DNA from 2 places in the Tissierella carlieri genome. Region 1 is predicted to be linked to the other one. Evidence: a T-box and tRNA genes for the amino acid it is inferred to sense, from the RefSeq annotation. Region 1 holds a T-box; the other holds one or more tRNA genes.
The links. The T-box of region 1 lies ahead of KQI38_RS15700 (valine--tRNA ligase). A T-box ahead of a tRNA ligase gene usually reads a tRNA of that ligase, here a tRNA-Val.

Region 1 (15,718 bases):
ATATTTATGGGAAGAAAGTTAAGGAAAGCATTGTTTAATAGTAAAGAAATTAAAATAGAAGAAGCCTCCGAAGATATGAGAGGAAATTTGAAATGCCATATATGTAATGTGGAGTTAACCTATGTAAAAGGATATAAGAAAGAAATTAATGAGAAGACTTACTACATTAATCCTTATTTTAGGTTAAAAAGCAAGGAGAATGATCATTTATTAGAGTGTAAATATAATACAGAAGGTTGTTTGACAATAATGGCAAAAGAATCTAGTGACAAAATATTAGAGGATTTAGGATTAGGCAAATTTAATTTTAGACTTCATTTAATTTCAGAAAGCTTACGAGAAACTGGAAAAGCTGGGATCAAAGAAAACGGCTTGGGAGAAGATAGCACTAGTCAGAAATCAAAAGAAAAGGAATATAAGAAAAAAGAAGAGAGACTAGATTCTTATTTGTCAACTATGAAAAAAATAATGGAATTAAGGAATGCTTTAGAAGAAAATAAGGATATCAGTTCCAAAGTAACTTTAGAATTTTATAATAGTACTCTAAATAAAAAACAAAAAATTAATTGGAATAATTTTTATTACGAGATAGATGATTATGGTGCTTGCTACTTATATGTTAAAAACAAAAGACCTCAACATCCAATTTGTATAGCTGGGAAGATAAGAAGTATAACAGAACCAAAACCTGAGTATGACTTTTATTCAATAAAGCTTGAATCTCCAAAACCTGTGCAAGAAGAAGGGGCTTATAAAGTACCAGCAATAGAAATAAAAGTCCAAAATAAGAAATTAAATGATATGATCAGGAATCAAGTAGGAAAAAATATTTTAATTTACTGTAACTTCTGGGCATTAGAGCCGCAGACTTGGAAAGAAGATAAGTACTATTTTTTAAATATCAAAGGAAGTTTAGTTCATAAAAATCAAATTCTAATATTTGAAGAAAAAGATATTGAATAGGCGGTTCTGAAGAATTAATAACTGCATGAAGCTAATAGATACTTTTAGCTTCTAGTGTAAAGTTTTGTGGCAATTGTTATGGAAATGGACAAGAATATTAACATGAAAAGTAATAAAGTTAATGTTGTACACGAGAATTGATAAGGATAATATAAAAATCAAAATTGAATATAGGTGAAAAATGAAAGATTACTAACTAATTATAGTAATCTTTTTTATTTAGGATATAATACATAGAAATACAATATGAAAGGTGGTGGTATTATGGCTAAAGATAAAATACCTAATCGATTGATTGATGAAAAGTCTCCTTATTTATTACAACATGCTTATAATCCAGTTAACTGGTATCCTTGGATACCAGAAGCATTTGAAAAGTCCCAAAATGAGGATAAACCAATATTTCTTTCGATTGGGTATTCCTAGATATAAATACTTGTTGCCATTGGTGCCATGTAATGAATCGCGAATCATTCCAAGACGAAGAAGTTGCAGAAGTACTAAATAAATACTTTATTTCAATAAAAGTAGACAGAGAAGAAAGACCAGATATTGATAAGGTATATATGACATTTTCTAAAGCCATGACTGGATCTGGTGGATGGCCACTTAATATATTAGCAACACCAGAAGGAAAACCTTTTTTTGTAGGGACATATTTTCCTAAGAGAACTAGAAGCAGGATGACAGGGATAATTGATTTGCTTAATAAAATCAATAGACTATGGAAAAATGATAAAGATAAGGTATTGGAAGAATCAGAATATATCTTAGAAGAAGTAAAGAAAAGATATCTAGTAAATGAAACAGGAAATATAAAAGAGACAGTGAATAATGATGCAAAAGAGGGATTAATAAGAATATTTGATGAAAAAAATGGTGGATTTGGGTCTTATCCCAAATTCCCTATGCCACAATATCTATGGTTTCTCTTAGAACATAGTAGAAAAAATAACGATAGAGAAGCTTTGAAAATAACAGAGATTACTCTAGAAAAAATGTATAAAGGAGGCATTTTTGACCATATAGGATACGGCTTCTATAGATATTCTGTAGATGAAAAATGGTTAATACCTCATTTTGAAAAAATGCTCTATGACAATGCACTATTAGGAATTGTCTATACAAGAGCATATGAGATAACCGGAAAATCATTATATAAACAAGTGGCAGAAAAGATATATGCTTTTGTAATAAGAGATATGTCATCTATAGAAGGAGGATTTTATTCAGCGTTAGATGCAGAATCAGAAGGAGAAGAGGGAAAGTTTTATATATTTGGCTATGATGAAGTATTAAACGTTTTGGGAGAGGAGATAGGAGAATTATATTCTAAGTACTATGATATTACAGAAGAAGGAAATTTTGAAGGCTACAATAATCCTAATCTAATTTTACATGATTTGAATGAGATATCAGAGTCAGATAGATCAAATCTTGATAAAGCTAATAAGATACTCTTCGAATACAGAAATAAAAGAATTAAACCCCATAGAGATGAAAAAATACTAACTTCATGGAATGGTTTAATGATAGCTAGTCTGGCATATGCAGCTCAAATATTTAATAATGAAGGTTATTATAAAATAGCTAGAAAATCAGCAGATTTCATAATAGCAAATTCCATGGATAAAGAAGGCCATTTATTATCGACTTATATAAATGGAGAAGGCTATAATGTTGGTTTTTTAGAAGACTATTCATTCTTTATATATGGATTACTTGAGCTATTTGAAGCAACAAATGATAATAAATATTTAGACCTAGGGATAAGATTAACTGAGGATATGATAAAACTCTTCGAAGATACGAAAGATGGAGGATTATTTTTCTATAGCAATATATCAGAACAGTTAATAATGCGACCAAAGGATGTTTATGATGGTGCTATACCATCTGGTAATTCCTTGGCTATAATGAGTTTATTTAAACTATACGATTTAACTAAAGAAGAAAAATATAAAAAGATTGCCAATAAAATATTCTATGCCTTTGGAGACGATATAAACAATAATCCACTTTCACACCTATATTCAGTAATTGCAATAGAATAAAGATAGAAATCAAGGGAGATAAGAAGTCTGCAAAAAATTCTTATCTCCAAATTTCATATAATTCCTAATGAGTTTAAAAATACAATTAGCAGAAGTAGTGGTGAAATATATTTTAAAACAAAGTAATAGATAGTAATAGTTTTTGAGTTGTTTAATTTATGATTATTTGATAACTCATCTAATACACTGTCTTTATTAACAAAATAACCAACAAAAATTGCTATTAAGAGTCCTCCAACTGGTAGAATAATATTAGATGATATATAGTCAAATAAATCAAAAAAGTTCTTTCCAAAGATCGTTACATGCCCCAAAATACTACTAGGATGTACAGTTAGGGCACCTACTATAAACGTAGATAATGATACAATAATAACTGAATATTTCCTTTTAATATTCCATTTCTCTGTAATAAAGGCAATAGGAACTTCTGCCATTGATAAAGAAGCAGTAGTAGCTGCAATGGATGCCAGAATAAAAAAAGCAATAATTAGTATATTTCCAAAAGGGATATGTGAAAACACTAAAGGTATAGTATTAAATAATAGACTAGGTCCTGAATTTGGTTTCATTCCAAAAGTGAATACTACTGGAAATATTGCAACTCCAGCTAACAGAGAGACAAATGTATCTGATAATGCAACTTTAGCAGATGTATGAATTAAATTATTATCTTCTGTAAAATAACTTCCATAAGTTATCATGGTTCCCATCCCAAGAGAGAGCTTAAAGAATGCCAAACCTAGTGCAGAAAGAATAACGGATGGATTTATTTTTGAAAAGTCTATTTTAAATAGAAAGTTAAAACCTGCTTTAGCTCCTGGTAATGTTAGGGCTCTTATACAAGAGATTATTAGGAGAATAAATAACACAGGCATAAGAGTCTTTGTTATTCTTTCAATTCCATTTTTGACTCCACCAATTAATATTAGTGCAACAACTAAAATAGAAATTCCTTGCCATATAATAGGAGAATATAGACTTTCAGTAGTAGTTAAGAATTGATTCTCTACTATACTTGTTGCTTGCTCAAAAGAAAAATTAGAAAGATTTGAAAAAGCACCATTTATAGCTTTAAATACATATGAATATACCCATCCAGCAACCGCACTATAATAGAACATAATCAAAAATGCAGCAGCTACTCCAAAATAGCCAATGATTTTCCATTTTGGGTTTGCCTTAAGTTTAGTGAAGGCAGAGACTGCATTACTTCTAGATTTTCGTCCTATATAAAATTCAGATACCATTATTGGCATACCAACTAATAATATGGATAAAAAATAAATTAATACAAAGGCTCCGCCACCGTTTTCCCCTACAAGGTAAGGAAATTTCCAAATATTACCTAATCCTACTGCTGAGCCAAGTGTTGCAAAAAATACTGCTAATCCGGATGAAAATGTTTCTCGTTTTTTATTTGTGGAGACTGATTCGTTATTTGGTTTTTTCATCTTTAGTTCCTCCTGTATGAGTTTTGCCAATAGTACATTTGATATAAGGAATATTGTAATATTAATCTTAACTTACGTCAATAATTAAATTTTACCTAATTACTTAGATAAAGCATCATTTAAATAAAGTTGTGGTAAAATTTAATGGATTTAAATCTTATAATCAATAATACTTGACACCATAAGTTCACTAGCCTATTATATATAATAAAGTGATAAAGAAAGAAAGAAGGGGAACAAATGATAAATAAAATACCTACTAGAGAGGAAGCTTTAGAATTATTTAAAAAATATAATAAATCGGATAGTCTGCTTCGTCATGCTTTAGCAGTTGAAGGAACAATGAAGCATTTTGCTGAAATTTTCAATGAGCCAGATGTAGAGAAATGGACCATAGTAGGCCTTATTCATGACTTAGACTATGAAATGTATCCAGAAGAACATTGTATAAAGGTGCAAGAAATTCTCAAGGAAGAAGGATATCCAGAGGATTATATAAGAGCAGTAGCAAGCCATGGATTTGGAATATGCTGTGATATACAACCTGTTGAAAAAATGGAAAAGGTATTATATGCTATTGATGAACTTACTGGACTTATTACAGCAGTAGCACTTCTTCGTCCTAGTAGATCTGTATTAGATTTAGAGCCAAAGTCTGTAAAGAAAAAATGGAAAGATAAAGCCTTTGCGTCAGGAGTAGATAGATCTGTCATTGAAAAAGGTATAGAGATGCTAGGGATGGAAAGAGATGATGTAATTAGAGAAACTATCCTCGCTATGAGAAAAGTGGCGGAAGAAATAGGCTTAAAAGGAGAACTATAAATTTAAAAACCCAGTATTTACTGGGTTTTATTATGCTATAATTAGGGTAACAAATAGTATAAAGAAATATATAATAAGGAGACAGTATATGATAAGAGATTTAAAGGATAAGAAAACTAATATACACCCAGAAGCATTTATTGCTGAGACAGCAGATGTTTTAGGAGATGTAACTATAGGCGAAGGAAGTAGTATGTGGTATGGAGCAGTGGCACGTGGGGATATGAGCTATATAACCATTGGGAAATTCACCAATATACAAGATAATGCTACAGTACATGTGGATACCAATACTCCTTGTGAAATCGGAGATTATACCACTATAGGACATAATGCAGTAGTTCATGGCTGTAAGGTAGGCAATAATTGTTTAATTGGAATGGGATCAATAATTCTTAATGGGGCTGTCATTGGCGATAATTGTATAATAGCGGCCGGAGCATTGATTACGGAGGGAGCAGTTATACCATCTAATTCTTTAGTAATGGGTTCACCAGGAAAGGTTAGAAGGGAAGTAAGTAAAGAAGAAATAGAGACAGTAAAATATAATGCAACTAGATACGAAGAATTATGGAGAAATGAACATTTATAATAATATATTTATATTAAAGGATATATTGACTAAGAAATTTCTTGGTCAATATATCCTTTTTAATTTATTCAATTGATAATTTGTGACTGAGTTAGACCTTTTATCCTTTTTCTCGGTTCTATGATTTGTGAAATATGAATAACATATATCACAATAATTTTTTCTTAATCATTCTAATAAAATCAAGGGGGGATAATATGTTAACCAATCCAGTACTATTATCAGTATTAGTTATGACTATCTTATGTTTATTAAAGCTGAATGTATTAATCGCACTTATTCTAGCTGCTTTAACAGGCGGTGTATTATCAGGTATGTCATTAGGAGATACTATAGCTACTCTAATTGGTGGTATGGGTGGTAATGCGGAAACTGCATTATCTTATATATTACTTGGAGCCTTAGCAGTAGCCATTGGTAAGACAGGAGTTGCAGATATATTAGCTAGAAAAATAGGAAAAATGGTTGAAGGGAGAAGATCGATATTTGTACTGTTAATAGCCGGTGTAGCTTGTTTCTCACAAAATCTAATTCCAGTCCATATAGCTTTTATTCCAATACTAATACCACCATTAATTTCTGTTATGAATAAATTGAAAATTGATAGAAGGGCTGTAGCATCAGCATTGACATTTGGCCTCAAGGCTCCTTATGTAATGCTTCCAGTAGGTTTTGGACTTATATTTCATAATATAATAAGAGACGCTCTAATAGATAATGGTATGAATGTGGAAACAAATATGGTTTGGAAGTCAATGTTACTTCCTGGCATAGGTATGATAATAGGATTATTTCTTGCAGTATTAATAGTCTACAGAAAGCCGAGAGAATATAAAGATATTAAATTAGCTAAACTAGATATCAAGCATGTTCAAAATAAGGGGATGTCGAAGGAGCATATAGGAGCTTTAATTGGGGCAATTGCAGCCTTTGCTATACAAATTATAACAAAGTCACTTCCACTTGGTGCTATAGCAGGTCTAGCAATAATGATGGCATTTGGTGCGTTTAAATGGAAGGAGCTTGATGAAATGCTAAACGGTGGCATTTCACTAATGGGATTTATTGCCTTTGTAATGTTAGTTGCTTCTGGATATGGTGCAGTTATTAGAGCTACTGGAGGGGTAGAATCTTTAGTAGAAGCTGCAGCAGGTATGATGGGGGGAAGCAAAGCCATAGCAGCGTTTATAATGTTATTCATTGGCCTAATAATTACCATGGGTATTGGGACTTCTTTTGGAACAGTTCCAATAATAGCTGCAATATTTGTTCCACTATGTATGACTTTAGGATTTAGTCCTGCCGCAACTATTTGCTTAGTAGGTACAGCTGGCGCATTGGGAGATGCAGGATCTCCAGCTTCTGATAGTACATTAGGACCTACGGCTGGATTAAATGTAGATGGACAGCATGACCATATTTGGGATACCTGTGTTCCTACGTTTATTCATTATAATATCTCATTATTGATATTTGGAACTATAGCAGCATTAATACTTTAATATGACTAAGGGGGCAGGTTAACTGTCTCCTTTGCAATTATGGGAGGAATGGTTATGAAGAAGATAGTTTTGGATGGAGATAGCTTAAACTTAGATGAGTTTATAAATATTGTAGGTTTAATTATAAACTTTACTTATGGTTTTGGAAATTGTCGTAACTAGTGATGGATGAGATAATATATAAAGATATTAATCTTTGTGAAGACATGATAAAAACCCATATTTAGATAGAAATAATAGAACAAAGAATAGGAATGTTAAATAACTAATTTAATTAAATAGTTATTAATAGATTTTATATGTTATAATATTATTTAAATTTTATATAAGAAAGGAATCGTTATATATGAATAGTTTTCCAACAATAGATGAGGTTCATCAGATCCTTGACGATATAGCAGAAGAATTACCAAAGGAGTTCTTCAATAAACTTAATGAGGGTATAATCCTTTTACCAGAATATAAACTTCATCCTGAGAGTAGAGATAAAGATAAATTATATGTTATGGGAGAATATATCAATAGCATAACAGGTAGAAGGATTGCAATCTACTATGGTTCTTTTGAAAAGGTTTGTTATGGACTCTCTAGAAAAGAATTATATGATAAGTTACAGGATACTCTATTACATGAATTCACTCACCATCTGGAATCCTTAGCAGGAGAAAAGGGATTGGAAATAAAGGATGCAGAAGATATGAGGAAATATAGGGGAAAGGAATAGGGTACATATTATAGAGAGATTTCATATATGAAATTTCTCTATAGGCGGAATAAGTTATGATTATATTTATAAACATATAAATTAAAGATGTCGATTAATATTGATGTTGTGGAATTAAAAAATCTTCTTAATTTATAGAAATGATAGTTGGTTAAAGGTACTTAATTAAAAACCCCTAGAATATTAACTATTCTAGGGGTAAAATATTTACTATTTTATAACGATATTTTCAGCTTGAAGACCTTTTTGTCCTTGAGCTACGTCAAATTCTACTTCTTGGCCTTCTTCTAAAGCCTTGAAACCTTCTTTTTGGATTTGTGAGAAGTGAGCAAAAACATCATTTCCGTCTTCTCCTGTAATAAATCCAAATCCTTTTTCTGCATTAAACCATTTTACTGTACCCTTCATAATGTGTACCTCCAAATTTTATTTCTTAAACTACTGTAATAAATTAATAATAAAATTTCTACACATGTATGCAAACTGCGAGTACCTATGGAAATATATATTATGTTACTTTTTACATTTAATTTAAGTTCCTATTAAGCATAGCATAACTGTTAACTAATAGCAAGGTATATTTAATAAATAAATATTACATCATCTATTGCTACTACAAAGGCATCTACAATACTATCAAAGTATATTGAAGTAGCTGAGATTTCCAAATGTAAAAGAAAGGCCCCATTAGGCATCTTTTCTACTTCATAGCTTTTTTAGCAAATTCAGTAGTTACTATTTTGTTATAATCAGCTCTTTTATCTAGTTCTCCTGCTAATTCCATTATGTCCATCATATGATTTAATCCATCTTCTGTAATGATTAAATCTGGTTTCCAAGAATCTTGATCTCTATACCTTTCTATTAAAGTTTTTAGAATTTCTTTATCAGTATCTGGGAATTGTGGCATTACGGCATTTGCAATTTCTTCACTACTATGTTCTTGAACCCAAACCATGCCCTTATATAGAGCATTTGTAAATTTTTGAATTATTTCTGGATTCTTTTCGATGTATTCTTTGGTTGCTGAGTAGCAGGTATATGGAATATATCCTCCTTCTTTACCTATAGAAGCTACTACATATCCTCTACCTTCTTTTTCTAATGTAGCTGCTACAGGTTCAAATAATGTTACATAGTCACCTTCTCCACCAACAAAAGCTCCCGCCATTACATCAAATTGTATGTCTGTCCTAATTTCAACATCTTTATCTAGTTCTAGACCATGGCTTTTTATTACATATTCCAAAGTCATTTCAGGCATGCCACCTTTTCTGCCGCCGATTACAGTTTTGCCTTTTAATTTATCAAATGTAAAATTATCATCTTTTTCTCTGCCTACTAAAAAAGAACCATCTCTTTGTGTCAATTGTGCAAAGTTAATTACATAATTATCTCTTCCTTGATTGTACACATATACAGATGCTTCAGGTCCCATAAATCCTATTTCTGCCTCATTACTTAACAATGCAGCCATAACTTTATCTGCACCTTTTCCGTTTATTAATTCGATCTTTAGCCCTTCTTCTTCAAAGAAGCCTTGAGTTATAGCTACATATTGTGGTGTATAGAATAGAGAGTGAGTTACCTCAACTAACCTAATATTTTTTAATTCGGCTTCTTTTTTACATCCAGTTAATCCTAATGAGAGTATTAGTACTAGGATTAAAATAAAGGAAATCCTTTTAAAAAGCCCTACCATCCTATCCCTCCTTACATAATATGGGTATACGAAACTATGATTTAATGTTATAATATTCTAAAATATAGTAAAGGTTACAAATTAGTTGTTAAAGGGGGAGTCGTATGAATATACCAAATATGTTAACGATTTTAAGAATATTACTTATTCCAGTTTATTTATATTTCTTTTATTCTAGTTTTCAAAAAAATATTTTATTTGCAGGACTGATATTTATTTTAGCTGGAATTTCTGATGTATTAGATGGATATATTGCAAGAAAGTATGATATGAGTACTAAACTCGGCATAGTGTTAGATCCTATTGCAGATAAATTGATGACATTTACCATTCTAATTAGTTTTACGACAAAGGGTATAATTCCAAGTTGGATATTGATTGCATTAGGAGTTAAGGAAATAATGATGATTTTGGGTGGAGCTATATTATATTTATTTAAAGGAAAACAGGTGATGCCTTCCAATAAATACGGTAAAATTGCAACCTTGTCCTTTTATGCAGCTACATTATCTATAGTGTTTAAATTTCCTGAATTAATTTCTACAGTTTTATTTTCTTTAACTGTAGCTTTAAATATTATTGCTTTTATCAATTATTTGATTATTTTTATGAAAGTGGAGCACAATACAGGTAATGATATAGTTGACAAATAAAAAATATGTATATATAATTAAATCAATAATTTTAGATTTGCTTTGATAAAGAGGAGTAGGTAAATACCCTATACAGAGAAAGGATTCTAGGCTGAGAGATCTTAAGTTAAGTATTTACTGAAGGTAGCTTTTGAGCATTCAAGCTGAAACTAAGTAAGCTTGAAGGGTTAAACCCTTATATTTATTTAAGAGCCATGGATATTTCCATGGAATTAAGGTGGTACCGCGAATTACCCTTCGTCCTTACAATTGTAAAGATGAAGGGTTTATTTATTGTCATTCTGAAATACTTCAAATTGTTTTTTAGGAAGCATTTTAGTGGTAGAACCCTATGTTTTAAGAGTTTTAATTGTGAATTGTGAATTGTGCATTGTAAATTGTGAATTGAATGAAGGAGGAGATAAAAATGTTAGAAAATTTACCAAAAACGTATAATCCTAAAGACTTTGAAGATAGACTTTATAAGTATTGGAATGATAATAATCATTTTGTAGCTCATGTTGATAAAACTAAGAAGCCATATACCATAATGATGCCGCCGCCAAATGTAACAGGTAGCCTTCATATGGGTCATGCACTAAATAATACTATTCAAGATGTTTTAACTAGATGGAAGAGAATGGAAGGATATTCTGCACTTTGGCTGCCTGGTACAGACCATGCTAGTATATCAACTGAAGCGAAGGTAGTAGAAAAAATTAAGAAGGAAGGAAAATCTAAGGAAGAATTAGGACGTGAAGGATTCTTAGAAGAGGCTTGGGATTGGACCCATAAATATGGAAGTACAATCAAAAATCAGCTAAAGAAGTTAGGAGTTTCCTGTGATTGGACTAGGGATAGATTTACTTTAGATGAAGGTCTTAGCAAAGCGGTAGAAGAAGTATTTATTAGATTATACGAGAAGGGTCTAATATATAGAGGAGATAGAATAATCAACTGGTGTCCTAACTGTAAGACAGCAATATCAGATGCAGAGGTGGAGCATGAAGATTCACAGGGACATATATGGCATATTAGATATCCTATTAAGGACAGTAATGAATATATAGTTATAGCAACTACTAGACCAGAGACTATGTTAGGAGACTTGGCTATTGCTGTTAATCCAGAGGATGAAAGGTATAAGGATGTAATAGGAAAGACTGCTATTCTACCCCTAATGAATAGAGAGATACCAATAATTGCCGATGACTACGTAGAAATGGAATTTGGTACAGGAGCAGTTAAAATTACTCCATCTCATGATCCTAACGACTTTGAAGTAGGAGAGAGACATGGACTTGGTCAGTATATAATAATGAATGAAGATGGAACTATTAGTCCTAATGGTGGAATATACGAAGGATTAGAAAGGTATGAAGCTAGAAAGAAAATAGTTGCTGATTTAGAATCGCAAGGATATTTAGTAGAGACTAAGGAGCATCAAAATGCAGTAGGACATTGTGAAAGATGTACTACAATAGTAGAACCCCTTATTTCTAAACAATGGTTTGTAAAAATGGAGCCATTGGCTAAACCGGCTTTAGAAGCATATAAGAATGGAGAAGTAAACTTTATACCTGAAAGATTTGGAAAGATTTATACTAATTGGCTAGAAGGCATTAGAGATTGGTGTATTTCCAGACAGTTATGGTGGGGGCATAGACTACCAGTATACTATTGTGATGAGTGTGGAGAAATTATAGTATCTAGAACTAAACCAGAGAAATGTACTAAATGTAACAGTGCTCACTTGCATCAAGATACAGATACTTTAGATACTTGGTTTTCATCAGCTTTGTGGCCTTTCTCAACTCTTGGATGGCCTGAGAAGACAGAGGACTTAGAATATTTCTTCCCTACAGATGTACTAATTACAGGATATGATATTATATTCTTCTGGGTAGTTAGAATGGTGTTCTCAAGTATTGAGCAGATGGGAGAAGTTCCATTTAAAGATGTATTCTTGACGGGACTAGTTCGTGATTCTCAAGGAAGGAAGATGAGTAAATCTCTAGGTAATGGTATAGATCCATTGGAGATAATCGATGAATATGGTGCAGATGCTCTAAGATTCACCTTAGTTACAGGAAATTCTCCAGGAAATGATATGAGATTCTACACCGAGAGAGTAGAAGCTAATAGAAACTTTGCTAATAAGCTGTGGAATGCTACTAGATTTGTCCTTATGAATCTTGAAGAAGATGTAGCTAAGGAAGAATTAAGCTTAGATAGTTTAGAGGAAGAAGATAAATGGATATTGTCTAGATTAAATTCTGTAATTAAAGAAGCCACAGAAAATCTAGATAAATATGAAATAGGTATGGCTGCACAGAAAATATATGATTTTATTTGGGATGAATACTGTGACTGGTATATTGAAATGGTTAAATCAAGATTATATGGAGAAAATAAATCTAGTAAACAAACAGCTGAGCAGGTTCTATTATTTGTTTTAAAAGATATATTGAAGCTACTTCATCCATTTATGCCATTCATTACTGAAGAGATTTGGCAGCACTTACCAGGTAATGATAAACCATTGATTTTAAGCTCTTGGCCAGTATATAAGGACGAGCTAAATTTCCCTGAATCAGAAGAGGCTATTGAGTTTATTAAGTCAGGAATAAAGGGTATAAGAAATGCTAGAGCCGAAATGAATATAGTACCCTCTAAAAAATCTACACAAATATTTGTAACAAAAGATGAAAAGATAAAGAATATTATTAATTATGGTCAAAGATATTTCTTAAATCTTGCATCCGCTGAAGAAATAGAAATAAGAGGTACGAAAGATGGCATAGGTGAAGATAATATTTCAGTAGTATTGGATAGATGTGAGGTGTTTTTACCTTTAAAAGATTTAATTGATTTTGAGAAGGAAATAGAAAGATTAGAAAAGGAAAAAGAAAAACTTGAAGGTGAGATAAAGAGAGTAGTAGGGAAATTATCTAATGAGGGCTTTGTAAAGAAAGCTCCTGAAAAAGTAGTAGCTGAAGAAAAAGAAAAACAAAAGAAATATGAAGAAATGCTTGAAAAGGTAATGGAGCGACTTGAAAGTATAAAAACTAATAGATAAAGTGGGGGGTAAAATGAAGTATCAAGAGGCTTTAGAATATATTAACGACAAGAATAAATATGGATCAAGACTTGGACTAGATTCAATAGGTAAGCTTTTGAGTCTCTTAGGAAATCCTCAAGAAGGATTAAAATATATTCATGTGGGTGGAACAAATGGAAAAGGTTCCACCTCCTCCTATCTAGCTCATGCACTAGAAGCTGGAGGATATAATGTAGGTTTATTTACTTCACCTTATATAGAACGATTTAATGAACGGATTCAAATAAATGGACAAGACATACCAGATAAAACCCTTGGAAGGATAACCGGCCTTATTAAAGAAAAGGCTGATATAATGGTAGAAGAAGGCTTTGAGCACCCTACTACTTTTGAGATAGTTACTGCCATAGGCTTTATGTACTTTAAAGAGGAAAATGCAGACTATATAGTGTTAGAAGTAGGATTAGGTGGTAGATATGATTCTACTAATATCATTTCTTCACCATTAGCATCAGTTATCACAACTATAGATTATGACCATATAGATGTTTTAGGTGATACTTTAGATAAGATTGCTTATCAGAAAGCTGGTATAATAAAGAAAAATAGTATAGTAGTTTCCTATCCACAGGAAGAAGAGGCTTTGAAGGTTATAAAAGAAGTATCAGATGAGATGAAAGCAGAGCTTCATCTATGTCCAATGGAGAATATTAAAGTAAAAGAGATTTCTGATGCTGGAGCTTGTTTTGATTTTCATTATGGAGAGGTGAATATGAAAGATATTAATATCTCCATGTTAGGTGAATATCAGATATACAATGCTACTTTAGCCTTGACAACTTTATTGATTTTAAAGGAGAAAGGATTCGTAGATATTTCTGAAGAACAGATAAGGGAAGGCTTAGTAAAGACCAAATGGCCTGGTAGACTTGAAGTTATGAAGAAAAACCCTATATTTTTAATTGATGGAGCTCATAATGTACAAGGTATTGCTCAATTAAAGAAAGCTATTAGTCTATTTAAGTATAATAAGTTGATTTTAGGTGTAGGAATATTAAAGGATAAGGATTCTTCCCATATGGTTGAATTATTAGCTCCTATTGCAGATAAAATTGTAGTTACAGAAGTTAATATGCCTAGGAAACTAGATGCAGAGGATTTGGCAAAAGAGATAGCTAAATATAATGAAAATGTTTTTATAGAAAAGGATATAAAAAAGGCTATAGAAAAAACTTTAGAATTATCAGAGAAAGACGATATGATAGTATTTGGCGGTTCTTTATATTTAATTGGAGAAGTAAGAACTTTAATAAAACTACTGTAGCTTAGGCTCAGTAGTTTTTTAGATTTCACCAATATATCACTTACTGCATAAATTACTTATATACAGGGGGTGATGTGTTGACTTTCCATAAAATATTAGTAGCTAATACTGGTGAAGACAGCTTAACATTGAAAGACGGCTATAATTTTAAAACTATTTTTCTATCTAAACTTATAGAGGAAAAAGAAGATAATTCAACTCAAGAAAATAATCAGCTGGGACCATATGACATAGATATAGGAGAAGAAGGATATATATATATCGCAAACTCTTACGATAACTCTATTATGAAATTAGATATAGAAAACATAAAATTATTAGAATTTATTAAAGTAGGAAGAAATCCTACCTGTATAAAGAGATTTAAAGGTAAAATTTATGTTGCTAATAGCGATTCTAATTCCATATCGATTATTGATGAAAATACATTTTCCTTAATAGAAGATATATCTGTAGGGGAGAGACCTACAGATATTCAAATAGATGAAGATAGTCTAAAAGTCTTTATTGCAAATGGAAACTGCTATACAATAAATGTTTTAGACTTAAATAATGAAAAGATTTCATCAATAACATTAAGTAAACAGCCAGTAAAAATGGCCATAGAAGATAAAAGATTATTTGTTTTATCTTATATTAATAATGGAGTTACTAATTACAGCAATTTATCAGAACTAGAAATAGAAGACTATAAGACCATGATGAGTATAGATCTAAAAGGAATTTTTGCTAATTTCGTTAAAATAAAAGGAAAGGAAGTGTTTTACCTCTCTAATGTAGAAGATGGATATATTTATAGAGTATTTATCGATAATGAAGTAAACATTTCTAAAATTTACTTAGGTGGGATGCCAAACAATATTAAATGGGACGGAAAAACAAAGCTCT
Region 2 (15,718 bases), on a different contig from region 1:
TTTCAAGATCAGATTTTTTAACTAAATACCCACTTACTCTGACTAGATCTCCGTCTTGTCTATAGGACGAAAGATACCTTGCACCAACTTCAAAGCCACCTTTAAATATATCTAAAATAGCATCTGGATTATTTATTGCCGTACTGTCAAATGGAAAATGGTCACTGACTCCTGAAGGAAAGTATTTATGAAATAAGCCTGAATGTCTTAAATGTGCATATATGGGAAGCTCCTGTCCATTGGCTATTCTAACTCCTGCTGTTGTTTCCGCTGTTGATTCTATTTGAGCATGAAGTAAAAAACGGTTATTCATTGCTTTTCCGTATTTACTTTTGAAACTCTTCACCCTATTATCTATGAATTCCATTATTTCTAACCCTAATTTATTGGCTTCATCATCCTTTCCATATACAAATGATTTTCCCTGAATTTTCATCAAATAGGTAACACATTCATGCATGCCAACTATGCCAAACATACCAACAAACCTATCAAGCTCAATAAAGCCTTCTGTTACTAAGAAATTAGTCTTGAAAAAAGTGCTTTCCTCCACTAGAAATCTTATTTTACTTTCCATAAAATTACATAATATATCTATGGCATAGGGTAAATTCTTCTCAAAAAATTCTTCTATGGATTCTGAATCAAAAGCTACTTTATTTAATTTAATCTTTGACAAGGTAAAAGCTCCTCCATTAGATGGAAGTCCATTAAAACAGCTTGCTATACCGTATTCGTCTCCGAAATCCTCCTTAAACATTCTGTCGTTGGCAAAGGCAGGATTAGCACATATAAGAGAGGATTCTATACATTTAACAGCAAAGCCATCTGGAGTTTTTTCTTTATCATATAATAATGTCATATTGGGAATGGTATTTTGTAATTCCTTTTCTAAGTCAATGATTATATTACCTGCCAATGTTTCTTCCGGGCCTATATTTGCATGACAAAAACTATCATTTATTGTTCTATCTAAATGAATTAAAAACCATTTAATCTGTTCCCTTGCCATTTCTTCATTCTCAATATACGGATCTAACAATTTATCAATTCTTCCGACAAAGACCGGATAATTACTAAAGGATGGTACATGATGATAAAATATTAATAGCGAATTAATTACTTCCATCAATGTCTTGGCAGGTTTTAACCTTAGAAAATCACAACCTTCCTTTAAAAGTTTTTCATAATTTGGCAGTATATATCGGGGAGTAAATGTGGCATGTCCTTCACCAAGGTCTGATACTATATCCTTCTCAAATAATTCAAAGTATTCTTCACCAACTCCCTCCGGATATGGAAGCTGATTTTCTGCTATTTTTGCTAATCTTGATACTATTTGGTCATAGGTTAAACTGGGATTTTTTATCTCTTTTAAAACATCTGCCTTTGTTTCATCTATATTTCTATATATCAATATATCCACCTCCATCTATTGATTATCTATTATAGGTTTCCTGCTAAAATTCTTTAAATTACTAATTATCAATACTAAAATAACCACTACAAATGGCAGCATCTGCAATAATTGAGTAGGGACTCCAAATGATGTTAAGGTAAGTGTTATCGCATTGGTATAAGCAAATAATATACCTATAAGAGCTGCCTTTAAAGGATTTCCCTTTCCCACAAGTATAGCTGCAAAAGCTAAAAATCCACGCCCTGCTGTCATATTTTCAGAAAACATACTTAGTCCTGATAAGGGCATATAGGCACCACCTAAGCCTGACATCATTCCCATAATAATCAATGCTATCCACCTATATTTTAATATATTTACTCCTGAGGTCTGAGCTCCTACTTCATTAATTCCAATACCCCTAAGCCTTAGTCCAAAGGGAGTCTTATACATAATTATAGTTCCTACTAATATAGAGATATAGGCTATATATACAAGTATAATTTGATTGTTTAATATCCTATTGATATATGGAATTGACCTTAAAACAGGCATATCTATAGGTTGAAAATTCACAATTTGAGGACTATGGAAGAAACCCCTTACTTTAAATATCTTAGTCAACAACAAAGTAGTCATTGCCCATGACCCAAAATTAAGTGCTATACTTACAATCATTGGATTCGCATTAAAATGAAGTACAAATATACCAAAAACTGCAGCAAGGATTATTCCTGCAAGAATAGCAAGTAAAGTACCTATATAGGGACTTCCTGATAAATAGCTTCCCCATGCAGCGAAGAATGCTGCTGAAAGCATAAAACATTCAAAGGCAATACAAAATGTTCCTGTTTGTTTACTGAAGGAACCACCTATGCTCGTCAATATAATTGGAGTACTCAATCTAAAGGTAGCTGACCATGTTACAGTTCCAAATAAGATTTCCATTATAGTCAACATATTGAAGAGCCTCCTTTATAATTAATTTTCTTTAACTTTATTTTCTCTTTCCATTTGTTAAATAAGTTATCATAGTCAATAGAAACAAATAATACAAATAACATTTGAATTATGATGACTACAAGTCTATTTAACGTAGTCATACGTTCCATATGCAATGCCCCTTGTTTAAGGGCTCCCCATATAAGAGAAACGATTATTACTGCAATTGGATTGTTATTTGCTATACGAGTTATCATAATCCCATCCCAACCTAAATTATTGCTGAAATTAGGTGTAAATCTATAATATGAACCCGTTACCTCTATACCTCCGCCCATTCCCGATATTAGCCCTGACATTAGAAAGACCATTATAAAGGATTTTTTGATATTTACTCCACCCATTCTGGCAAAATTCATATTCTGTCCTATCTGAGTAAATTCATAGCCTTCTAAGGTATATTTATAGATAAACGCTATGAATAGCAGAATTCCTAATGCTATAAAAATCCCAGTATTGGCAGTAGTACCTTTGATGATTGTAGAAAGCCTGGCAGTCTTAAGTATCTGGGGAGTTGTTATAGATGCAGAGCCGTTAGCAGACTGCTGCCCTCCCATTATTACCCACATGGTTATATATTCTGTTAGATACTTTGCTATGAAATTAAGTATCAGAGTTGTTATAAGCTCGTTGATTTTAAAATACATCCTAAGTAATGCCGGTATTAATGCATATAACATTCCAACTACAGATGCAGCTAATAAACATGCTATTACATGCAATCCATGGGGTAATTCTATGGAATATCCGATTATTGCTGCTGATAATGCTCCCATATATAGCTGCCCTTCAATACCTAGGTTAGAAACTCCTGATTTAAAGGCAACTATAGCTGCTCCTCCTACCATTAAGCTGGATATAACCCATCGAATTGTATTTCCAATATTTATCTTGCTTCCAAAGGCACCTTCAACGATATACCCTACAGCTTGCAAAGGACTCTCCCCTTGAACAGCAATCAGAATACATCCAAATAAAAGAGTTAATATAATTGATATACTATATCTTAATATAGTTCCCTTAACCTCATGACTCATCTTAAGCTTCATGGATTTCACCACCTAACATCATAAGACCTATCTGCTCTTCTGTTAATGATCTGCTGTCTTTATGCTCAATTATTGAGCCATTATACATTACCAATATCCTATCAGAAAGCTGCATTACTTCATTGAGCTCATGGCTGATTAACAGTATCCCTACTCCTTCTTCTGCCATTTCAATTATTCTCTTCCATATAAATTCAACTGAGCCAACATCAATCCCTCTAGTTGGGTCTTCAATAATCAATAGCCTTTGCTCTTGTAAAAATTCACGTCCTACTAGAAGTTTCTGTACATTACCTCCTGACAGAGTCTTTACCTTATCTTCTATTCCCTGTATCTTTACTGCATAGTCCTCAACTATTTTATTTGTAAATATATTTATATCTTTATAATCAAGTAGATGTTTGGTTTTAAAACCTTTGGCCCTATGGTAACCCATTATTGCATTTTCCCATATAGTCCCTTCTTTATTAGTACCTACAGATGATCTATCTTGAGCAATATATCCCATTCCCATTTTTCGCCTTTTAGCTATTGTCTCATCTATTACATTTTCTCCTGAGAACAGTATTTCCCCATCATTATTACAGTTTGACAGACCTACTAATGCCTCTACCAGCTCTGCCTGACCTGAACCTGCTATTCCCGATATACCTACTATCTCTCCGGCATGTACACTAAAATTGGCATTTTTAACTCTTGTTATTCCTGATGAATCCTTAACTGATAGGTTCTCAACCTCCAGTACAGTATCTCCTATTCTAGGTTCCGGTTTATCAACTTGCAATATGACTTCTCTTCCAACCATAAGTCTAGCTAATTCTAATTCGTTTGTGTCCTTAGCCCACAAGTTTCCTGTTACTCTGCCATTTTTTAATACTGTAATATCATCAGCAATTTCCAACACTTCTTTCAATTTATGAGTTATAAGTATTATTGTTTTCCCTTGAGCCACTAAAAATCTTATGGCATTAAATAAACCCTCTACTCCTTGAGGAGTCAATACAGAAGTTGGCTCATCCAATATTATAATATCTGCATTTCTATATAAAACCTTTATAATCTCCACTTGCTGCAAAGCAGCAACAGGTAATTCATCTACCTTTGCATCAATTGGAATATTGAATTTATACTTTTTACATATTTCTTCCACTTTTCTTCTGGATTTCTTATAATCTATAAAGATTCCTTTTTTCTGCTCAAACCCCATTATTATATTATCCAAAACTGTCATCTCAGGAAAAACCATAAATTCCTGATATACCATTCCTATTCCATGCCGAACTGCATCTAAGGGGTTCTTAAAATTTACCAGCTCCCCATGAACATATATCTTTCCACTATCAGGGCTTTGAATATTAGTTAGTATATTCATCAAAGTACTTTTGCCCGCACCATTTTCTCCAATTAGTGCATGTACTGTACCTTGTCTGACTTTAAACGTAATATTATCATTGGCCAGCAGGTCCTTAAATTTCTTATTAATATTATGCATTTCCAATACAAATTTATCTTTACCCATATCTCTATCTCCTTGATATGCAAATATAGGAACGATTAAACGTTCCTATATTTAAAAAATATTATTAATAATTTAGTCTATATTGTTCAAATCCTTCATAAACATCTACTTTCCCACTTTTAATATCCTCAATTAATTGTTTAACCTTTACTAATAAATCTTCCGGAATATTTTTTTCATCTCTTTCATCATAAACAGCACCACCTGAGCTTAAGTCAAAGTCAACTGATGTTCCAAATTCTTTTCCTGCTGTATGATCTTCAGCTAAGGATATAATTGCAATATCCATCGACTTAACTGCTGACCAAAATACAGCTGGGTCTATATCTCCTTGCCAATCATCAACGCCAATAACTTTGATACCTGCTTCTGCACAGGCTGATATTACTCCAGGTCCTCCTAAATATGCACTTTGATATATAATATCTACATCATTGTTTTGAATCATCGTCTTAGCTGTTTCTTGTCCCTTAACTGGATCAAATGGGTCTCCTGTAAAGGCAGAGATTACTGATTTACCATTGTTAGCATAGTTAACACCTGCTGTATATCCATCACGGAATCTTTGAACCTTTAGTATATCTTTATGTCCAATCCAACCTACTATATCCTTTTCAGTCATATTTGCAGCTACATAACCAGCTACAAATGATGATTCAAATGGGTCAACAGATACACTTGTTGCATTCTTCTTATCATGTTCCATATAAGTATCTAACATAAATATATGAAGATCCGGATAACTTTCTGCCAATTCATCGGAAAGCTCTAAAGCTACATTGCTTAATTCATCAAACATAGTAAACATAGCTGTATATCCTTGAGCTGCCATTGCTCTAATTTGTTCCGGATACTCTGATGCTTCTGATACTTCAATTGCTTTAACTTCCCAGCCTTTTTTCTCTAATTCTTGGAAACCGCTCCAAATTAAATCTGTAAAATCATTTCCCAATGGTGTTGTTGTTATTAAACATGCTTTTTTAGCAATTTCATCTTTACTTTCTTTACCATTTTCTTCTCCTGTAACTTCTGGTTTTCCTTGATCTGCATTTGCTGGATCTGCCTCTTTCTTTGTACATGCTGTCATTGTCACTACTAGCATAATAGCCATAACTAAACTAAGTAATCTTTTCACTTGTATCTCCCTTTCTTTTAATTTTATAGTTCATCTTTGAACAGGTTTTTCGGATAAAATATAATCAAATTATAATTATCTGGTTTAATTATTAATCACACTTTATCTGCATCTCCTTTATACAAAGATTTTCTTATTTTTTATAAAAATAACCCTCAACATTTTGTCGAGGTTATATTTTTAACAATTTAAATTATAGAAATCTTTATCAAAATACTTAGGAAATTACTATTTGGAGCAAACCGATTTTCCTCCACATCCCCAATTCTCACTTGGATGTTCTTCAATGATTACAGTAGTCTTAGCATAATAATCTTCATTACCTATGGCTTCTGCTAAAGCACGGCTAACTTTCTCTATTGCATCTTGTTTCATATTACTATCCTTCAAAACTCCCTCTTTCATCTTCAATATGATTAATGGCATAATATCTGCTCCTTTCCTATACCTATTAATATAATATTTCTGCTCTTAAATATGGTCTGTCAGTAAACTTCATGGATTCGACATATATCGACATCCACTTAATATTTTTCATCATAGCATATTAATTCTAGATAGTACAATTAAATATATCTATCCTAATATTTTATCTATATGTTTTTTCTATAACGTTTATTTTTACAGTTATAGCTACAATATTTTATAAATAACCCAATAATTTGCTGCATAATTTATTTATTAGAATGAATGAACTGTAATACATCTTCTACAGTAGCTCTTGTTCTAGGGCCTTTTTGCATACATTTTAGAGCAGCCGATGCAGAGGCAAATTCAATGGCTCCATATCTATCCATTCCTTTGCAGAAATAAGCATAAATGAATCCTGCCAAGAAACAATCTCCGGCTCCCGTAGTATCAATAGCTTCTACAGTATATGCATCCCTATAAATGGATTCCTCAGCATCATACCACAATGCCCCTTCATCGCCAGCAGTACATATTACCCCTTGAGGAACAGAATATTTTTTCAAGAATTTTTCTACTCCCTTATGATAATCTACCTCGCCTGTGATTTCAAAATAACCCTCTCGTCCACCGGAAACTATAGTAGAAAGACTAATCATTTCCTCTATCTCTTCCATGGTAACACCACATGCATTCATAAAGCTTGGGATACACTGCATATTATACACAACGGGAATTCCTTTTTTCTTAGCTAATCTCCCAAGATAAATAGATGCACGAGATGAAAACATATCAGTATAAAATACATCAATCTCATCCAGTATATCCTCCGGAAGCTCTTCCGGCTGCAGGTCTAATACCGAATCTCCTAAATTCGCAATAATACAGTGCTTCCCACCTGGAGCAGTTATAATGAATGTATGCAGAGTTGAACCACCCGGCTTAGTAACTAGAAATCTATCACAAACACCATCTTCTACTAAGGTCCTTCGGAATTCATCTCCATATTTATCATCACCAATTTTTCCTGCCTGATAAGCCTCTACACCATAGCTAGCCAATGCTACTGAAAGATTAGCAGCACTCCCTCCCGGTAAAAGTTTTTCAGAATCTATAAAACCAAATCCATCCTCCTTTGGTAGTTCTCTTGTTTCTAATATGACATCCATAGCCACCGTTCCAAGCGAAAGTACCCTCTTCTTTTTTTCCATTAGATATCTCTCTCCTTCATCTTACCTTATTAAATCCTTACAAGCTTTATATGTATGATTAGTTCAATGTCTACAAGCTAACTCTAAAGGTATCAAAATTTTATTCTTAATTAAAGAACTATTAAAGGATTTAATAATTCAAGTCTCCAATATAGAAAAATCTAATGATCTTTAGTCTGCTGTAATAATAAAATATAAGAAAAGCTACTTCTAATGAAAAATTAGAAGTAGCTTTTCTTTAAATTCATCAAGGTTAATTTCTTAAAGTAAAAAACAAAGAGTAGAACTTTTCGATCTGTTATAAAATATAATTCATGTTATTTTAATGGTGATGGTGAAATATACTCATGGATAATGCCATGACGATCATACCCGCTATAGCTCCATATACTGATATATGATGATCCTCATATCTTTGAGATGATGGTAATAATTCGTCTAATGACACAAATATCATAATTCCTGCCACTATGGAAAAAAGAATTCCAAAGACTAAATCATTAAAAAATCTTGAGAGGATTAAATATCCAATAATTGCACCGAAGGGCTGACACAGACCTACAAATAAGGAATATAGAAATGCCTTCCTTTTACTTCCCGTTGAATAATAAATTGGTACCGATATAGCAATACTCAATGGTATGTTATGAAGGATTACTGCTGCTGCTATTGGAACCGCTACAGATATATCTTTTAATCCAGCGGTAAAGATTGCTAATCCTTCAGGCAAATTATGTATAGCTATTGCAACAGCTGACATGATTCCTAGTTTTGATAGGTGTTCACCATTTTGATCATGATGATGACCATGTTCATGATGATGGTCATCATGTCCATGATAATGTCCTCCAAATTTATGGACTAGTTTCTCTACAATTGCAGTAATTAGCATTCCGCCAAAGAAACCTGCTAAGGCCACTAGATGACCTCCTTGTTCCCCAAAATATGATTCTATCAATTCCATACCTTCTGGTAAGATAGCCATAAAAGATACATATATCATTATTCCAGCTGAAAAACTTAAAGCGATAGCTAAAAATCTTTTATTTGTTTCTTTTATAAAAAAAGATAATATACTACCAAGTCCCATAGATAAACCCACTATGGTTGTAAGCCCCAACGATAATACTACTTCTTTACTCATTTTTCACATCCTCTCTTAGCTTTTGCTTTTTTGCTAAAAAACTGGCTATTAGTGCTGTAATTGGAATAGTAAGCACTAGCCCAATACTGCCTGCTAAGGATCTAACTACTTCCGTAGCTATTATATCCGAATTCATAATCTCTATTAATTGTGCTTCATACGCCATAAATAATAATAGAAGAGGAATAGATGACCCAGTATATGCAAGTATTAAGGTATTGGTCATAGTTCCCATTACATCTTTACCCACATTCATACCTGATATAAATAATTCTTTTCTTGAAAGATTATTATTTACATTATTAACTTCCTCTATAGCTGATGCTATGGACATCCCAACATCCATGACTGCCCCTAATGACCCTAATATTATCCCTGCAAAAAGTAGATTTTTAAAATTGAATTCTATTTCCTGAGGAATATACATTAACATTGTTGCCTCATCAGCACTTAATCCTGTAAGATGTATTTTTAATCCCACATAATATGATATTAAACCTGCTATAATAACACCTGCCGAAGTACCTGCTATTGCTGCTATACTCTTAGTATTGACACCAGATACTAAAAATATAGTTATAATCGTAACTCCTATTGAAATTAGCACAGATATAGGTATAGGGTTTACCCCTTTAAGTATCTGAGGTAATAGTATATAAAATACTGATCCTATTGTTAGAGCTAGTGATATAATTGCTTTTAATCCTTTAGTCCTTCCAATTATAAGAATCAATATAGCGAATAAAATAGCTAGATATATAATATAATTAGCTCTCTCGTAATCTGCAATATATACTTCATAATCTCCATCCTGAAGCTCTTCCATCACTACTAATATCTTGTCCCCCTTCTTCACAAAGAAGTTATAGGCCTCGTTATCAGAGAGATGGTTTTCTATGTCAATTATTTCTCCTTTATGATTTCCACTAGTAATCTTTAATTTTACTCTTTGTAACCTGATGCCCTCATATAAATCTTCACTCTCTTCTGCATCTCCAGCTTCAAGGACCACAGCCTTTTCCACCACTGATTGCATATCTTCCGCCAATACCATGGAATTAACCAAAATCAATAATAATATAATAATTGATATTACTTTTTTCATAATTACCTCCCTTATGATCTTTTGTAAAAAAGGCTTCTACCTAAAGAATTAATATATTAAGGAAGCCTTTTTGAAACCCATCTAGAAAAAATTCACCTTAAAAATATGGCTTTCCTATGTATTATAGAATATTATATCATATTGAACTATGATAAAAGAATAAAAAATATATTGCCAAGAGAACCCCTTCCCTTGGCAATATCCTAACTCATTGCTACTGTTATAATTGGTACAATAATAGATATTATAAAAGATGCTATAAGTAAATATATTATAATTTTGGTCATTTTTGATCTATTCATAGTACACCTCCAACTATATAAATTATACTCTAATTATATACAGGATTCCAGTCTAATATATTGTAAATTCTTTAATTTTATGATAATATATTATAGAACTATTTAAGGGTGGTTAACTCAGCTGGTAGAGTGTCATCTTGACGTGGTGAAAGTCGTAGGTTCGAGTCCTATACCGCCCACCAATATTCAATTAACAATTCACAATGCACAATGCACAATTAAAAATTTAAGTAATTAAAAGGATAGTAAATCTACTATTCTTTTTTTGTCTATTTTTTTCTAATTATATCTGATATAATTAGAGTGTCTAAATAAATTAAAAGGGGTGTTTTGATTGAAGATATTAGTTGGTAAAGGCGGAGAAATAAAAGTTCTTCTAGTATTTAAGGGACAAGATAATTTAGATAGCTCACCTGAATTATATAGCTATTTGAAGGAAAGAGAAATTTTTAAGGGTACCTGTGGTGAAATTTATTCAGACATTTCTCCTAAGGGAAATAATGTAATTCTATTGGGACTAGGAGAAGAAGAAAAATTAACCCTTGAGTCTCTTAGAAAAACTTTTTATAAACTAGGTAAAGAATTGATGAAATATAAGGTAGAATCAGCAGAAGTAGAAGTACCTAAATTTGAAAATCTTTGCTATAGAAAGACTAATATGGCCATAGCAGAGGGTCTTTTACAATCAGAATATGCATTTGAAAAATATCTATCAAAAAAGAAAACAAAACCTACAGTTAAAGAGTTTTTCTTAAATGTATTAGAAGATAGAAAAGATAAGGTTGAAGAAGGAATTGAAGAAATTAACAATATTATTGAAGGTATATTCCTAGCAAGAGATCTAGTTAATGAGCCTGCAATGGCAATGACTCCTGTAGAGCTTGCTAAAAGAGCTAAAGAAGAATTAACAGGCTTAGGAGTTGAAGTAGAAGTTTATGGCAAAGATAAAATAGAAGAAATGGAAATGAAAGCATTTCTAGCTGTATCTAAAGGCTCTGCTATTCCACCTCAATTTATAGTAATGAAATGGAATGGAGATAGTGCATCAGAGGAAAAACTTGCTCTCGTTGGTAAAGGACTTACCTATGATTCAGGTGGATATTCTATAAAACCTGGAGATAGCATGATAAATATGTATAACGATATGGCCGGATCTGCTTCTGTAATTGGTACAATGAAATCAATCGCTAGATCTAAGCTAAAGAAGAATGTTGTTGCAATTGTGGCAGCTTGTGAAAACTTAATCTCTGGAGAAGCATATAAACCTGGAGATATAGTTGGATCCATGGCTGGAAAAACTATAGAGGTATCAAGTACTGATGCAGAAGGTAGATTAACTTTGGCAGATGCATTATGGTATGCTGCAACAGTGGAAAAAGCAAATCAAATAATCGATATAGCTACTCTTACTGGAGCATGTGTTGTTGCTTTAGGCAGCATAAATACTGGAGCTGTAACTAATGATGAAAGTTTAATGAATAAAGTCAAAGATGCTGCAGAATTAGCAGGTGAGCCAGTATGGCAAATGCCTTCAAATGATGAATATAGAGATTTAATAAAAGGAACTGTTGGTGATTTAAAAAATACCGGCGGAAGGGGAGCAGGCACAATAACTGCTGGACTTTTCTTAGAAGAGTTTGTAAACAATACTCCTTGGGTTCATTTAGATATAGCTGGAACTGCTTTTCTATCATCTGAAAGAGGATATTTACCTAAGGGAGCTACGGGAGTTCCTGTAAAGACTTTATATCATTTAGCTAAGGGATGTAAAGGAGAAGGATGTAATCATTAAAAGCTAGAGGTTGCCTCTAGCTTTTTTATCTTTAACCATAATATATCTAACCTTCTTGCCTTTCAGACTTAAATGTAAATGCAATTATAGTTGATATTACAAGAAGTATTCCTGCTACTATATATGCAGTATTATAGTTATGGGTGGAGTCAAAAATCGCTGCTGCTGTCATAGGACCTATAATCCCTCCAACTCCCCATCCCGTATAGGTAAGACCATAATTTATTCCAAAATTCTTTATTCCATATAAATCTGTTACAGTTGCAGGAAAAACTGAAAACCCCGCACCATAGCATAAGCCTGCTATGGCCACCCCTATTGCTAGAAGACCTATATTTGAATATTTGGCAAATAGAAACATATTTACTCCTTGTAGAATAAATACCATTTTCATAAGACTTACTCTTCCTATTTTATCTGATAGAGTGCCTCCCAATATTCTCCCAAGAGCATTAAATATAGAAAGCAAAATTACTAATATAAATCCTGCTTGCCAATTTACTTGGCTTTTAGCGATACTGGATACATGTCCTATAATCATTAGACCCGCAGAAGATGAAAAGGTCAACATAAGCCAAAGTTTATAGAAATTCAGTGTCTTTATCATTTCCTTCCATGTGAAATCATTAGATGCTTTATCTTTTTTCTTTTCAGTAGAAGTAGTTTTCTGAGACAAGAAACCTTCAGGGGGGTTCTCCAATAACTGTGCCAATATCAATGTGAGAATTAAAGCTCCAACTCCTATGTAGATAAAAGTCTTAGATATTCCTACTTTATCTATCAAATAATTTGCTAATGGCGAATAGAATACGGAAGATAAACCGACACCAGCTACTACTATTCCAGTTATCATTCCCTTCTTTTCATGGGGAAACCATTTTACTGCTGGCGGTACTGTAGATGCATTTACAGTGCCTATTCCAGTTCCAGCTATTACCCCCATGGTTAGTATCATAATCTTTGGATCTGTAAATATCCCTGAGAATATGAGACCCGCCCCCATTAATATACCCCCAATTGTAACTGTTAATTTTGGACCTTTTTCATCTTGTATCTTCCCAAATATAACCATGGCAATTACAAAAAACACTGTAACCATTGTATAAGGAAGTGATGCTTCCTTACTGGTCCAATTAAGATCTTCAATTAATGCTTTGCTAATTACACTCCATATGTACACTAAACCTGCTATGACATTAGTTAATGTAGCTGCCCATAATACTTTATATTTTTTTGTGGTTAGATCCTTCTCCATATTAGCCCCCTTGTAAAGTCATTATTTTGTACTACAATATTATATCATTGAAAAATCCTACCTACAACAAAGATAGCATAATCATAGTATTAAAAAATCTCCTTAGAATTTTCTCTTTTATAAAACATATAAATAAATATCTGACTATTTTCAAGAGGTGATTTTTTGAATAAAAATAGATTTATTTACGGATCAATTATTATGGTTTTTATGAACTTTCTTATGAAAATCATTGGGTTTGCTTATGAAGTTGCTCTATCAAAATTTCTAGGAGCAGAAGCCATGGGATTATTTCAAATTTCCATGTCCACCCTTATGACTTTCTTAATTATAACTACTTCTGGAATTCCTACGTCTGTAACAAAGTTAGTAGCTCAAGAAAACTCTAAAAAGAATTATAATAATGTAGAAAGCATATTTAATTCAACCCTTACTTTTAACCTTTTTGCTTCTATTATAATTAGTATAATCCTACTATTATTTTCTGAATTCATTTCTATTAAGATGCTTAAAAGCAAAGATATGGTGCTTGGTGTATATTTCATGATTCCAGCTATTATTATTCTTTCTGCAAGCTCAATATTGAGATCATATTTCTATGGTATGAAGGATATGATAACCCCCAGTATTGCACAGATAATCGAGCATTTGACCAGATTCATCATTATCGTGGGCATTCTTTATTATGTGTGCCCTGTAGAACCTATACATGGAGCTACCATAGCTATTCTAGGAATCAGTATTGGAGAATTCTTCGACCTTATGTGGTCACTATTCTCTAAAAGACGGCTATATAAAACTAAGAGCAATTACCCAATTGATAAAAAAAATGAAAAATCTTGCTTAATTAAGGTTTTATATATGTCTATACCTTTAACTATCTCAGGATCATTTGGTGTTATCCTAAGATTTATCAACACAATCCTTATACCTAACAGACTTATGGCTGCAGGATATACTAGTAGTGAGTCTATCTCAATATTTGGGAGAATTATGGGAATGACCATGCCCTTGATTGGATTATCCTTTATAGTTACATCTGCTTTAGTTATCAATCTAATACCTAGCTTATCAGAGCAGATAGCTTTGAAGAGATATAAAGATATAAAAAGAGATATACATTTATCTATCAAAGTCACTTTGTTAGTAGCACTTCCTCTGATGTCTTTATATGTAGGACTCTCTAAACCATTAGCTATCCTTTTATACAATGACCCTCTAGTGGCTAATTTTATACATGTAATGGCTTATGGTACTGTTTTGTTGGCACTACAACATACCTTCTCGGGCATACTATTGGGTCTTAATAAGCAAACCAGTGCTACTGTCAATAGTATAATAGGTATGATTCTCCGAATAATTCTTATATATATTTTCGTGGGAAACCCCAGATTTGGAGTAAATGGAATTTTTATTTCTTTTTATGGTTCTAATACAGTGATTTTAATCTTGAATCTTATTGCAATACGGTCTGTAGTAAAATTTGATATTGACTATATAGATATTATAGGAAAACCTTTAGTTGCTTCTATATTTATGATTGGGTTTATCTATTTATCTATCCATGATATAGGAAACCTTCAAAACATTAGCACCTTAGGGTTTGTATCTAGCTTATTAGCTGGCAGTCTAGCTTATATTTTTGTTCTATTCTTGACTAAAGCAATACCTAAAAACCTCTTTAAAAAATTAATTAAACTTCCTTAAAATATATGATATTGTAAGGTTTTTGTAACCCCTCCTTTACCAAATTATTGTATAATTTAGCTAAAGGAGATGAATAAAATGAGGAATAGAAAATCAATCTTTATAATGGTTTTAGTTTTTGCTTTGATAGTTTCAGGATGTAGTGCAAAAAAATCTGAATCCTATGATATGTCTGTTCAGGATAGGGCTCCTGCTGAACCATCAGCCGAAAATGAAGAAAGAGGCATGGATAGTGTAGGTGAAGATAAAAAATCCGAATATGATCTAATCGAGCCTGATAAGATAATTACCACAGTATCAATTTCTATGCAAACAAAAGAATTTATGGCTACTGTTGAAAAGTTAAATTCTCTCATAGGTAAATATAAGGGTTATATTGAGAATTCAGATATCTCCTACAATAATTATGTTTATTCTACTAGTTTAAAGCATTCTCAGTATTCAATTAGAATTCCAAGGGAAAATCTGGATACTTTTAAAAATGAATTAAAGGAAATTGGAAATATAATCTCTGAAAACACTTCTAAAGTAGATATTACTAAACAGTATCGAGATACAGAATCTAGACTAAAGGTTTTAGAAGTTAAGGAAGGAAGAATACTTGATCTGCTAAAGAAAGCAGAGAAAATGGAAGATATAATAGCTCTTGAAAATCAACTTACCAATATTATTTATGAAAAGGAAAATTTA

Region 2: it has a tRNA-Val gene. The T-box ahead of KQI38_RS15700 (valine--tRNA ligase) is inferred to sense a tRNA for this amino acid. The anticodon was not compared.

The regions. Positions count from the first base shown of each region.
Region 1 is NZ_JAHLOH010000045.1:73,336-89,053, reverse strand. Features, by position in the region: gene KQI38_RS15755 (hypothetical protein) at 7-963, shown strand; gene KQI38_RS15750 (DUF255 domain-containing protein) at 1,228-1,389, shown strand; gene KQI38_RS15745 (thioredoxin domain-containing protein) at 1,422-3,017, shown strand; gene KQI38_RS15740 (sodium-dependent transporter) at 3,071-4,471, opposite strand; gene KQI38_RS15735 (HD domain-containing protein) at 4,712-5,293, shown strand; gene KQI38_RS15730 (gamma carbonic anhydrase family protein) at 5,382-5,885, shown strand; gene KQI38_RS15725 (Na+/H+ antiporter family protein) at 6,083-7,387, shown strand; gene KQI38_RS15720 (metallopeptidase family protein) at 7,734-8,111, shown strand; gene KQI38_RS15715 (cold-shock protein) at 8,322-8,519, opposite strand; gene KQI38_RS15710 (ABC transporter substrate-binding protein) at 8,812-9,813, opposite strand; gene pgsA (CDP-diacylglycerol--glycerol-3-phosphate 3-phosphatidyltransferase) at 9,918-10,466, shown strand; T-box leader at 10,500-10,714, shown strand; gene KQI38_RS15700 (valine--tRNA ligase) at 10,873-13,524, shown strand; gene KQI38_RS15695 (bifunctional folylpolyglutamate synthase/dihydrofolate synthase) at 13,538-14,830, shown strand; gene KQI38_RS15690 (YncE family protein) at 14,908-15,718, shown strand, end outside.
Region 2 is NZ_JAHLOH010000042.1:262,538-278,255, forward strand. Features, by position in the region: gene KQI38_RS14505 (YjjI family glycine radical enzyme) at 1-1,417, opposite strand, end outside; gene KQI38_RS14510 (ABC transporter permease) at 1,433-2,359, opposite strand; gene KQI38_RS14515 (ABC transporter permease) at 2,353-3,450, opposite strand; gene KQI38_RS14520 (ABC transporter ATP-binding protein) at 3,440-4,969, opposite strand; gene KQI38_RS14525 (BMP family ABC transporter substrate-binding protein) at 5,034-6,104, opposite strand; gene KQI38_RS14530 (tautomerase family protein) at 6,333-6,530, opposite strand; gene KQI38_RS14535 (carbohydrate kinase family protein) at 6,779-7,723, opposite strand; gene zupT (zinc transporter ZupT) at 8,046-8,867, opposite strand; gene KQI38_RS14545 (YibE/F family protein) at 8,860-9,972, opposite strand; tRNA gene KQI38_RS14550 (tRNA-Val) at 10,381-10,456, shown strand; gene KQI38_RS14555 (leucyl aminopeptidase) at 10,609-12,066, shown strand; gene KQI38_RS14560 (L-lactate MFS transporter) at 12,113-13,321, opposite strand; gene KQI38_RS14565 (putative polysaccharide biosynthesis protein) at 13,487-15,028, shown strand; gene KQI38_RS14570 (DUF4349 domain-containing protein) at 15,107-15,718, shown strand, end outside.